Regions from separate parts of the Paeniglutamicibacter kerguelensis genome, predicted to be linked through region 3. Evidence: riboswitches for the same ligand, from Rfam matches in the RefSeq annotation. Region 3 holds a riboswitch; each other region holds the start of a gene.
The links. Region 3 has a riboswitch for thiamine pyrophosphate ahead of thiM (hydroxyethylthiazole kinase). Riboswitches for the same ligand answer to the same signal wherever they lie in the genome.
Positions count from the first base shown of each region.

Region 1 (3,266 bases), 2.8 Mb from region 3:
TTTGACGTACACCGAGTCGTTGCCGGCCAGGCGCAGTGCCCAGGCGAGGGAATCCACGGCGCTGGGTCTCTGGTAGGGCAGGAAGGAACCCCGGCCGTCGAAGATGATGATGTCGCCGCGCTGGATGGGCTCGTGCTTGTAGGCAAGGCGGTTCACCAGGAGCCCGTCGCCGGGGTTCAACGTCGATTCCATGGAGGCGGAACCGATGTAGAAGAAATCAACGACCGTCGCACGGATCACCAAGGTGATCACGGCCGCGGCCATGAGGGCGCCAACGGCAAAGCGCCAGCCCCGCGAACGGGACCGGCGCTTTGCTGAAGCGGAAAAACTATCCGATTCTGTAGGTTGATCCACGATGGATCCCCGTGACCGCACGAAGGCGGAAACGAAGGTACTCGCTTTTCTTGCTACTTGGCGGTGCGGAAGTCGCGCTTTTCGCGGATCTTCGCAGCCTTGCCGTGGCGATCGCGCATGTAGAACAGCTTCGCACGGCGAACGTCGCCGCGGGTTACCAGTTCGATCTTTTCGAGGACCGGGGAGTGTACCGGGAAGGTACGCTCTACGCCGACGCCGAAGGAGACCTTGCGAACGGTGAAGGTTTCGCGAACGCCATCGCCCTGGCGACCAAGGACGAAGCCCTGGAAGACCTGGACACGGGAGTTCTTGCCTTCGATGATGTTTACGTGAACCTTGACGGTGTCACCGGCGCGGAAGGCCGGAACATCGGTGCGCAGCGAGGCTGCATCGACAGAGTCGAGAATATGCATGAATGCATCTCCTAGGCAGACGCCGCAGGTCACCCACCTTAGACACGGGACACTTATTTTCCCCGACGCGCAAAAACGCTTTGGCGGAAAGATGTGGTGTTCCGAAGCTTGGTACCGGGACCCGTTTGCGGATCCTCGGCGGTTCAACTGTTGATTCGTTCCCCCTGCGGCAGGAGCAGAACCCAGTAGACCCAAGAATCTATTTTGCCACACTCCCGGCCATGCGGCGAAGTCCGGACCATCGGCTGGACACCTGCCAATGCATTTCGGCATCGAACATGTCACCCAAGCCCGCAGCGGATCGGCAAAAACCAAGCCCGCGCCACGTGTCGCGGCCGGCCGTTTGCGGGCAGTCGGCCGCGGCCCACCGGGCATGGGCCGCAAGCGGCAGCCGGGCCGTTTTCCGCCCCCAACGAAGTGCAAGCCGCCCCGGGCTTGCCAGCCGGGAACCCGCACCGCGAGTGTCCAACGTTACATTTGACCCTTCGGCGGAATGTGCTGTAGCTTCACTTACGACCACACGGGAGCCCTTGCAGGGGCTGAGATCGAGCTGACGCAGCTTGCGACCGTCGAACCTGTCCGGGTAATGCCGGCGAAGGAAGTGAGTACTCCTTGAGCACCATCGAAACAACGACCACCCCTGCCCAAGACGCCCCCGCGGCAACCGAAACCCAGTCCCTGAGGTCCCATTCACTGGCCTACCTCGAGGATGCCGGATCAGGGATCCGGGTCCCGGTGACCGAGATCGCGTTGGAACCCTCCCCCAACGGGCAGCCCAACGACCCGCTGCGGGTGTACCGCACCGCGGGGCCGGGCAGCGACCCGGTCGTGGGGTTGCCTCCGTTCCGCGCACAGTGGATCGCGGAACGCTCGGACACCGAGACTTATGCGGGCCGGGAACGCAACCTGCTCGACGACGGCAAGTCGGCGATGCGCCGGGGAGCCGCCTCGGCCGAATGGAAGGGGGCCAGGCCCAAACCGCGGCGCTCGGGCGCCGGGAAGCGGGTGACCCAGATGCACTACGCCCGCCGGGGCATCACCACCCCGGAAATGCGCTTCGTTGCCCTGCGTGAGAACTGCGACGTGGAGCTGGTGCGCAGCGAGGTCGCCGCGGGCCGGGCGATCATCCCCGCCAACATCAACCACCCCGAGTCCGAGCCCATGGTCATCGGCAAGGCGTTCCTGGTGAAGATCAACGCCAACATCGGCAACTCCGCGGTGACAAGTTCCATCGCCGAGGAAGTGGACAAGCTGCAATGGGCCACCCAGTGGGGCGCCGACACCGTCATGGACCTGTCCACGGGCGACGACATCCACACCACCCGCGAATGGCTCATCCGCAACGCCCCGGTCCCCATCGGCACCGTACCGATCTACCAGGCGCTGGAAAAGGTCAACGGCGAGGCCAACGCGCTGACCTGGGAAATTTTCCGCGACACCGTGATCGAGCAGTGCGAGCAGGGCGTCGACTACATGACCATCCATGCCGGGGTGTTGCTGCGCTACGTGCCGCTGACGGCCAACCGGGTGACGGGCATCGTCTCGCGCGGAGGGGCCATCATGGCCGGCTGGTGCCTGGCGCACCACCAGGAGAACTTCCTGTACACGCACTTCGACGAACTGTGCGAGATCTTCGCGCAATACGACGTGGCGTTCTCCCTGGGCGACGGGCTGCGCCCCGGCTCGATTGCCGATGCCAACGACGCCGCGCAATTCGCCGAGCTGGACACCCTGGCGGAGCTGACGGCGCGGGCGTGGGAATACGACGTGCAGGTCATGGTCGAGGGGCCCGGGCACATCCCGTTCCATCTGGTGCGGGAAAACGTCGAGCGGCAGCAGGAACTGTGTCAGGGCGCGCCCTTCTACACGCTGGGCCCGCTGGTCACCGACATCGCACCGGGCTACGACCACATCACCAGCGCGATCGGCGCCACGGAGATCGCCCGCTACGGCACCGCGATGCTCTGCTACGTGACCCCCAAGGAACACCTGGGCCTGCCGAACAAGGACGACGTGAAGACCGGGGTCATCACCTACAAGATCGCCGCGCACGCCGCGGACCTGGCCAAGGGGCATCCGGGCGCTTCCGAGCGGGACGATGCGCTGTCCAAAGCGCGCTTCGAGTTCCGCTGGCGCGACCAGTTCGCCCTGTCGCTGGATCCGGTCACCGCGGAGTCCTTCCACGACGAGACGCTGCCGGCCGAACCGGCCAAGACCGCGCACTTCTGCTCCATGTGCGGCCCGAAGTTCTGCTCGATGCGCATCAGCCAGGACATCAGGGACGAGTACGGGTCGGCGGATTCGCAGGCCGCCATCGCCGGGATGTACGACGGCATGCGCGAAAAGAGCCGGGAGTTCCTCGCCGCCGGCGGCAAGGTCTACCTGCCCGAGCTGGAGGTTCCGGCCAGGGTCTAGGACGGCCCGCCCTCCCGGGTTCCCGCGCAGAAGACCGGCGCGGGAACCCGGGGCGCCCCTGGCCTCGACCATGCCCGGGATCCG
Region 1 is NZ_JAGIOF010000001.1:1,335,343-1,338,608, reverse strand. Features, by position in the region: gene lepB (signal peptidase I) at 1-354, opposite strand, end outside; gene rplS (50S ribosomal protein L19) at 408-767, opposite strand; TPP riboswitch at 1,278-1,385, shown strand; gene thiC (phosphomethylpyrimidine synthase ThiC) at 1,380-3,182, shown strand.
Region 1: another riboswitch for thiamine pyrophosphate. It lies ahead of thiC (phosphomethylpyrimidine synthase ThiC); the one in region 3 lies ahead of thiM (hydroxyethylthiazole kinase).

Region 2 (3,266 bases), 1.2 Mb from region 3:
ATTTGCGGGACGATTCTTTCGGTATCCGCCTTCCTGGCCATCATCCGCCTGGTCAAGGGACCCTCGATCCTCGAGCGGGTCATCGCCACCGATGTGTTGCTGCTGATCGTTTCGGCGGCGCTGTGCCTTGAGATGACGGTGAACAAGCACACCAACAACCTCGTGTTCGTGGTCCTGGCCTGCCTCGTGGGGTTCATTGGCTCGGTCACGGTTTCCCGCTATGTCACGGACCGGAGGAACGCCTGATGAACGACACGATCATCGACATTGTTGCCGGCGTTTTCATGATCTTGGGCTGCCTCATGTCCCTCGCCGCGGGCATCGGCATGCTCCGCTTCCCGGACCTGCTTTCACGCATGCACGCGGCGACCAAGCCCCAGGTGTTGGGCCTGTTCCTGTTGCTTTCCGCGCTGGGCCTGGAGCTTCGCAGCTGGGCGGTTGTCCCGGTGTTGCTGTTGGCCTGGATCGTCCAGCTGCTCACCGCGCCGGTCTCGGCCCACATGGTTGGCCGCGCCGGCTACCGCACCCGCCACCTCAAGCGCGACACTCTGGTCACCGACGAGCTGGCCAAGGTCGTTGATGCGGCAGGAAAACGCGAAAGCCAAGAGCGCGGTGGGCATCCGGGTTCGGACCGCACCGACTTCATGGATTAGCGTCCGCCGACGGGGACACAACGAAAAGGACCCGAAGAAGAATCTTCGGGTCCTAGAAGTCACTAAGTTACGAGCTCTTGGTGAACTTCGCAATTGCCTTCTGTGTGCCGCGGTCGGTGAGCACCTGGATCAGCGCCGCGGTGATGGCCGAAAGCAGGGCAAACGCGATTGCCTGGCGCATTGTGGCTTCCGCTTGGGCTTCCTTGTTTCCGTGCTTTGGAGGCTGCTGGCCGGTAAACCCGACCCACAGCTTGTCGACGATCTTCCCGCCGACGAATCCTGCGGCGATGGAGATCAAGGGGCCAAGAAGTTTCATCATGCGGTTCACGAGTGCTCCCAATGTGTTGCGGCAACGGTACCTTCCCCAGCATAGCCTGCGGTAGCATGGCAGGACTGAAACAATCACGACAGGGGAGCGCCGCACGGTTTAGTCCGTGCCAAGGCGCTGAGAGTGCGGAAAGCCGCAGACCCTCGAACCTGCCCCGGCTAGTACCGGCGAAGGAAGTCGAGTTCTCAGGGGTGCGCTGAGAAATCGCATTCCCTCCCCTCCTTGTATCCAAGGAGGATCACCATCATGAGCACCATCGAAGGCCGCAACGGCCGAAACACCACAGCACCCAAGACCAACGCCTGGCGTGTCGTCGACATTGTCATTGCCGCGGTCATCGCAGTTTCCTCGGGCGTCATCTTCTGGGCCTGGAACAACACCCACCACGTATTCGACGTCTTGTTCCTGGCCTTCCCGCCGTCCTCCGCACTGCTGGCGGGCATGTGGCTGTTCCCCGCGGTACTGGGTGCACTCATTATCCGCAAACCCGGAGCCGCACTCTTCTGCGAACTTGTCGCCGCAATGGTGAGCGCGCTGCTGGGTTCCGAATTCGGCTTGACGGTATTGGCTTCCGGACTGGTCCAGGGCCTGGGCGCCGAAGCCGTCTTTGCCGCGTTCCGCTACCGCCGCTGGAACCTGCCCGTGGCACTGCTGGCCGGCGCCATGGCGGGCCTGTTCGGCGGCATCAACGACGCCTTTATCTTCCGCTGGTTCCCCGAATACACCATGGCCATGCAGCTGACGTACGTTGCCTTCATGACCATCTCCGGCATGGTCATTGCAGGCCTGCTGTCCTTCTACGCCACCCGTGCCCTGGCCAAGACCGGTGCGCTGGGCGCCTTGGCCAGCCGCAAGGCGGCAACCGAACCAACGTTCGGCTAGGAAGGTCCCGAATCCATGAACACCCCTTCAACGCTGCGCCACGGATCCGGCACCCCGCTGCCGAACAAGCATGCTGCGGCCGTGTCGGTCACCGCCAAGGACTGGGGGTGGCGCCACGCAGACCGGAGCAACCCGGCCCTGTGGGGACTCGACCTGGAAATTCACGCGGGGCAACGCGTGCTGTTGGCCGGCGCTTCCGGTGCCGGCAAGTCCACGCTCCTCTATGCCCTGGCCGGGGTCCTTCACGAAGACGACGAAGCATACTCCTCCGGGGAACTCCTGCTCGATGGCCAACCAGCGTCCGAGGGCCGCGGCATGGTGGGGCTCATGCAACAAGACCCCGAAACCCAAGTGGTCCAGGCCAGGGTCGGTGACGACGTGGCCTTTGGAGCCGAGAACCTGTCGGTGCCGCCGGCAGAGATCCAGCGGCGGGTTGTCGAGGCGCTCGACGCGGTCGGCCTGGATGTCCCGCTGGACCACCCGACGGGCGCACTTTCGGGCGGGCAAAAACAACGCCTGGCGCTTGCCGGAATCCTTGCCATGGGACCGGGCCTTGTGCTGCTTGACGAACCCACGGCAAACCTTGACCCGGCCGGGGTCCTTGAGGTCCGCGATGCGGTCATCAAGGCTCTGGACTCCACCGGGGCAACGCTGCTGATCGTCGAACACCGCCTCGACGCCTGGGCACCGTACATGGACAGGGTCATCGTGCTGGAACCCGGAGGAGGAGTGGCGCATGACGGGAGCCCCGAGCTGCTCTTTGCGCCGGGCCAGGTGCGCGATGAACTCATCTCGGCGGGCGTCTGGGTGCCCGGGTACTCGCCCACGATCGAGGCCATCGATCCGGTCCCGGAGAACGGCCCCGTTTTGCTGGAGGCCAAGGACCTGTCGGTCACCCGGAAAAAGGGCGGAACGGTTGCCGCCGGCAACCTGGACCTCCGAATCACCGGCGGCAACTCCTGGTGCATCCGCGGGGCCAACGGGGCTGGCAAGTCGACGTTTGCGCTGACCCTGGGCGGGCTCCTGCCCCAGGCCTCGGGCAGCCTGATGGCCACCGGGGAGCTCGCCGACGGCACCGAAGCACGCCCCTACAATTGGCGTGCAACCGAGCTGGTCGGCCGCATCGGTTCGGTCTTCCAGGAGCCGGAGCACCAGTTCGTGGCCGCCACGGTCCGCGAGGAACTGGCCTTCGGTCCACGGCTTGCCGTGAAACCCGGGACCAAGGAACCGCTCTTCGACGCCGAGTCCATCGAGCAACGGGTCGATGAACTCTTGCTGCGGCTCCGGCTCGAACACCTGGCCGAAGCCAACCCGTTCACCCTTTCGGGCGGGGAAAAACGGCGGTTGTCGGTGGCCACGGTCCTGGCCTCCAGCCCGGCGATCCTGATCCTCGACGAGCCGAC
Region 2 is NZ_JAGIOF010000001.1:2,894,374-2,897,639, reverse strand. Features, by position in the region: gene JOF47_RS13335 (MrpF/PhaF family protein) at 1-246, shown strand, start outside; gene mnhG (monovalent cation/H(+) antiporter subunit G) at 246-653, shown strand; gene JOF47_RS13325 (DUF4235 domain-containing protein) at 721-972, opposite strand; TPP riboswitch at 1,053-1,174, shown strand; gene JOF47_RS13320 (ECF transporter S component) at 1,228-1,863, shown strand; gene JOF47_RS22360 (ATP-binding cassette domain-containing protein) at 1,879-3,266, shown strand, end outside.
Region 2: another riboswitch for thiamine pyrophosphate. It lies ahead of JOF47_RS13320 (ECF transporter S component); the one in region 3 lies ahead of thiM (hydroxyethylthiazole kinase).

Region 3 (3,266 bases):
GGGGTCGGAACCCGCAATGGACAGGATGTTCTTGATGTCTTGGCTCATCGGGTCGCACCTTCCCAGGCGCCGAGCAGTTCGCTGCTGGCGGCCTGCGGGTCCTCCGCCGCGCAAATCGCGCGGACCACGGCCATGCCGGCCGCCCCGCTGGCGACGATGCCGTCGACGTCGGCCATTGAGAGGCCGCCGATGGCCACACACGGCAGCGTGCTCTGGCCGACGGCCCGGGCCAGGCCCGCATGGCCGAGCGGTTCGGGATGGTCCTTCTTGGTGGGGGTTGCATGGACCGCCCCGACGCCCAGGTAGTCGATGGTGCCGGGGAAGCGGGCGTTGAGTTCGTTGGCGGCGGCGATCTGCGCATCCTTGGAGGCGCTCAGGCCCAGCACCGCGTCGGGGCCGATCAGCGCGCGGACCAGTTCGGCGGGGATGTCGGACTGGCCGATGTGCACACCCTGCACGCTGGCGCCCGCGGCTCGGGCCGCCAGGTACACGTCGACGCGGTCGTTGACCAGCAGGTCGGCGCGTCCGGCGGTGTGGACGGAGGACTTGCGGACCACCTCCAGGAACTGGGCCGCCGGCATGTCCTTGCATCGCAGCTGGACCGTCTTGACTCCGCCGGCAACCGCGGCCGCAATGATTTCATCCAGGGGCCGGCCGGCGGTCGAGGCCGAATCGGCAACCAGGTAGACGCTGAGTTCCCGCATCAGGAAAGCACCGCCTTTTCCTTGAGTTCCTGCGGGCCGACCAGGGCCAGCGCGTCGAGGAAGTTCACGGCGAAGGTGCCGGGCCCGTTGCTGAGAAGTTCAGCGCGTTCGGCGGCGGCCGAGTAGAACGCATGTGCCGCGACTGTCGCGACCAGCGGGTCGTCGTGGACCGCAAGGAATGCCGCGCAGATTGCCCCGAGGGCGCATCCGCCGCCGGTCACACGCGTCAACAGGCTGCTGCCGCCGTGCACCAGCACGGTCCGCGTGCCGTCGGTCACCAGGTCCCGCGGGCCGGAAACCGCAACGACGGCACCGGTGAGCAAGGCCAGGGACCGGGCATGGGATGCGGCGGATTCCACCGAATCCGTGGACTCGACCCCGCGGCCGCCGTTGCCGGACTCCGCAAGCACCATGATTTCGGAGGCGTTGCCGCGGATGGCTGTCGGGTTCAGACCGCGCAGCTCGAAGGCCAGCTCGGTGCGGACCCGCAGGGACCCCACGGCAACCGGGTCCAGTACCCATGGCGTGCCCGCGGCGTTGGCCGCAGTGACGGCCTCAAGGGCACCGGCACGCTGTTCGGCGTAGGGGGTGCCCAGGTTGATGAGGGTTCCGGAGGCAATCGCGGCAAAATCGCCGGCCTCCCCGGGCAGGTCGGCCATGGCCGGCGAGGCGCCGGCGGCCAGCAGCACATTGGCCGTGAAATTGGTGACCACGCTGTTGCTGATGCACTGGATCAGGGGGGTGGAGGCGCGCAGGGCCGACACGCAGTCGGCCAACTCGCCGGGGCTTACAACAAATGAAGGCGCAATGGATTCCATTAGCAACATCCCTCCGCTAGTACGAACTAGATCAGGTGCGACGGGTCTTATCTCAGTTGGGCGCCCATGCGCCCAACACCCCGTGTCACTAAGCGCGAGCCTATCCCACGACCGGGCCTGCAGTGCAACTACATTTCTTCCGCCGGCGATTAGGGTACGGCACGCCGGGCGCGGCACACTGTCGGAGCGGCTGGCCTCGCCGTAGGCTCTGGGTATGGGCATTTTTCCTTCCAATTCCGAACCCGTGGCTCCCCTCGAGAGCGCGGCGTTGAACGAGCTTGAGCTACCCCGGGTCGTCGCGGAGGATCCGGCAAAAATCATCGAAATCGTTGACGCCATGCACGATGTGGTGGCCACGCGTTTGGCGCACCCGCGGCGCTTCAGGGCATCGCAGCTCAAGGCCCTGGAACGCATGCTGGATGCGCACCAGCAGGACTTCATCGATGCGCTGGCCGATGACCTGGGCAAGAGCGCCGTCGAGGCGAAGCTTACCGAAATCGACATGGTGCGCGCCGAGATCGACCACGCCCAGCTGCACCTTTCGGAGTGGATGGAATCCAAGGCCGTGAAGATCCCGCTGGCGTTGCATCCCGCGGCGGCCAAGATCGAACCGCAGCCGCTGGGCGTGGTGCTGGTCATCGGCCCGTGGAACTACCCGCTGCAGCTGATGCTCGCCCCGCTGGTTGCGGCCATCGCCGCGGGCAACGTGGCGGTGCTCAAGCCCTCCGAATTGGCCCCCGCCACGTCGATCGCGCTGGGGAAGCTGCTCCCGCAGTTCCTGGACCAGCGTGCCTACGCAGTGATCCAGGGCGGCGCCGGCACCAGCAAGGTCCTCCTGGAGCAGCATTTCGACCACATTTTCTACACCGGAGGGGAAAAAGTCGGGCGGATCGTGGCGCGCGCAGCGGCCGAACACCTGACGCCGGTCACCCTGGAACTGGGCGGCAAGTCCCCGGCCGTGGTGATGGACGGTTCCCACGCGGCCGTGGCCAGGCGCCTGGCCTACGGGAAGTTCATGAACGCGGGCCAGACCTGCGTGGCACCCGACTACGTGTTGGCCGTCGGGAACGCGGCCGAGCCCCTGGAAAAGCAGCTCGCCAAGGCCATCACCGGGTTCTACGGCAAGTCCCCGATGCACAGCCGCGACTACGGGCGGATCGTCAACCGGGCGCACTTCAACAGGCTCGTCTCCTACCTGGAGCACGGGGAGGTGGTGATCGGCGGCGGATACGACGAGGCGACGCTCAAGATCGAACCCACGGTGATGATCAACGTCGATCCGGACTCCCCGCTCATGCAGGAGGAAATCTTCGGGCCGATCCTGCCGATCCTCAAGGTCGACAGCTTCGACGCGGCGGTGCGTTTCATCAACTCGCGCCCCAACCCGCTGGCCGCCTATCTGTTCAGCGAAAACCCGCGCCTGCAGTCGTCCTTCGGCGACCAGGTGCGTGCCGGTGCGATCGTGCACAACGCCCCGAACCTGCACGTTGCCGTGCCGGGGCTTCCCTTCGGCGGGGTCGGGGCCTCCGGCATGGGTTCCTACCACGGCCGCCACGGTTTCGAGCGCCTCTCGCAGATGCGCCCGGTCATGGCCAAGACCGCGGTGGTCGACACGCTCAAGGCCATCTACCCGCCGTATACCTGGGCGAAGAGCAAGATCATCGACAAGCTGCTCTAGGCGGCGAAGGCCAAAGTGGCCAAGACGGGGGCGGCCGGCGGGAATCCATTCGATTCCCGCCGGCCG
Region 3 is NZ_JAGIOF010000001.1:4,135,595-4,138,860, forward strand. Features, by position in the region: gene thiD (bifunctional hydroxymethylpyrimidine kinase/phosphomethylpyrimidine kinase) at 1-48, opposite strand, end outside; gene thiE (thiamine phosphate synthase) at 45-704, opposite strand; gene thiM (hydroxyethylthiazole kinase) at 704-1,522, opposite strand; TPP riboswitch at 1,514-1,615, opposite strand; gene JOF47_RS18805 (aldehyde dehydrogenase family protein) at 1,737-3,200, shown strand.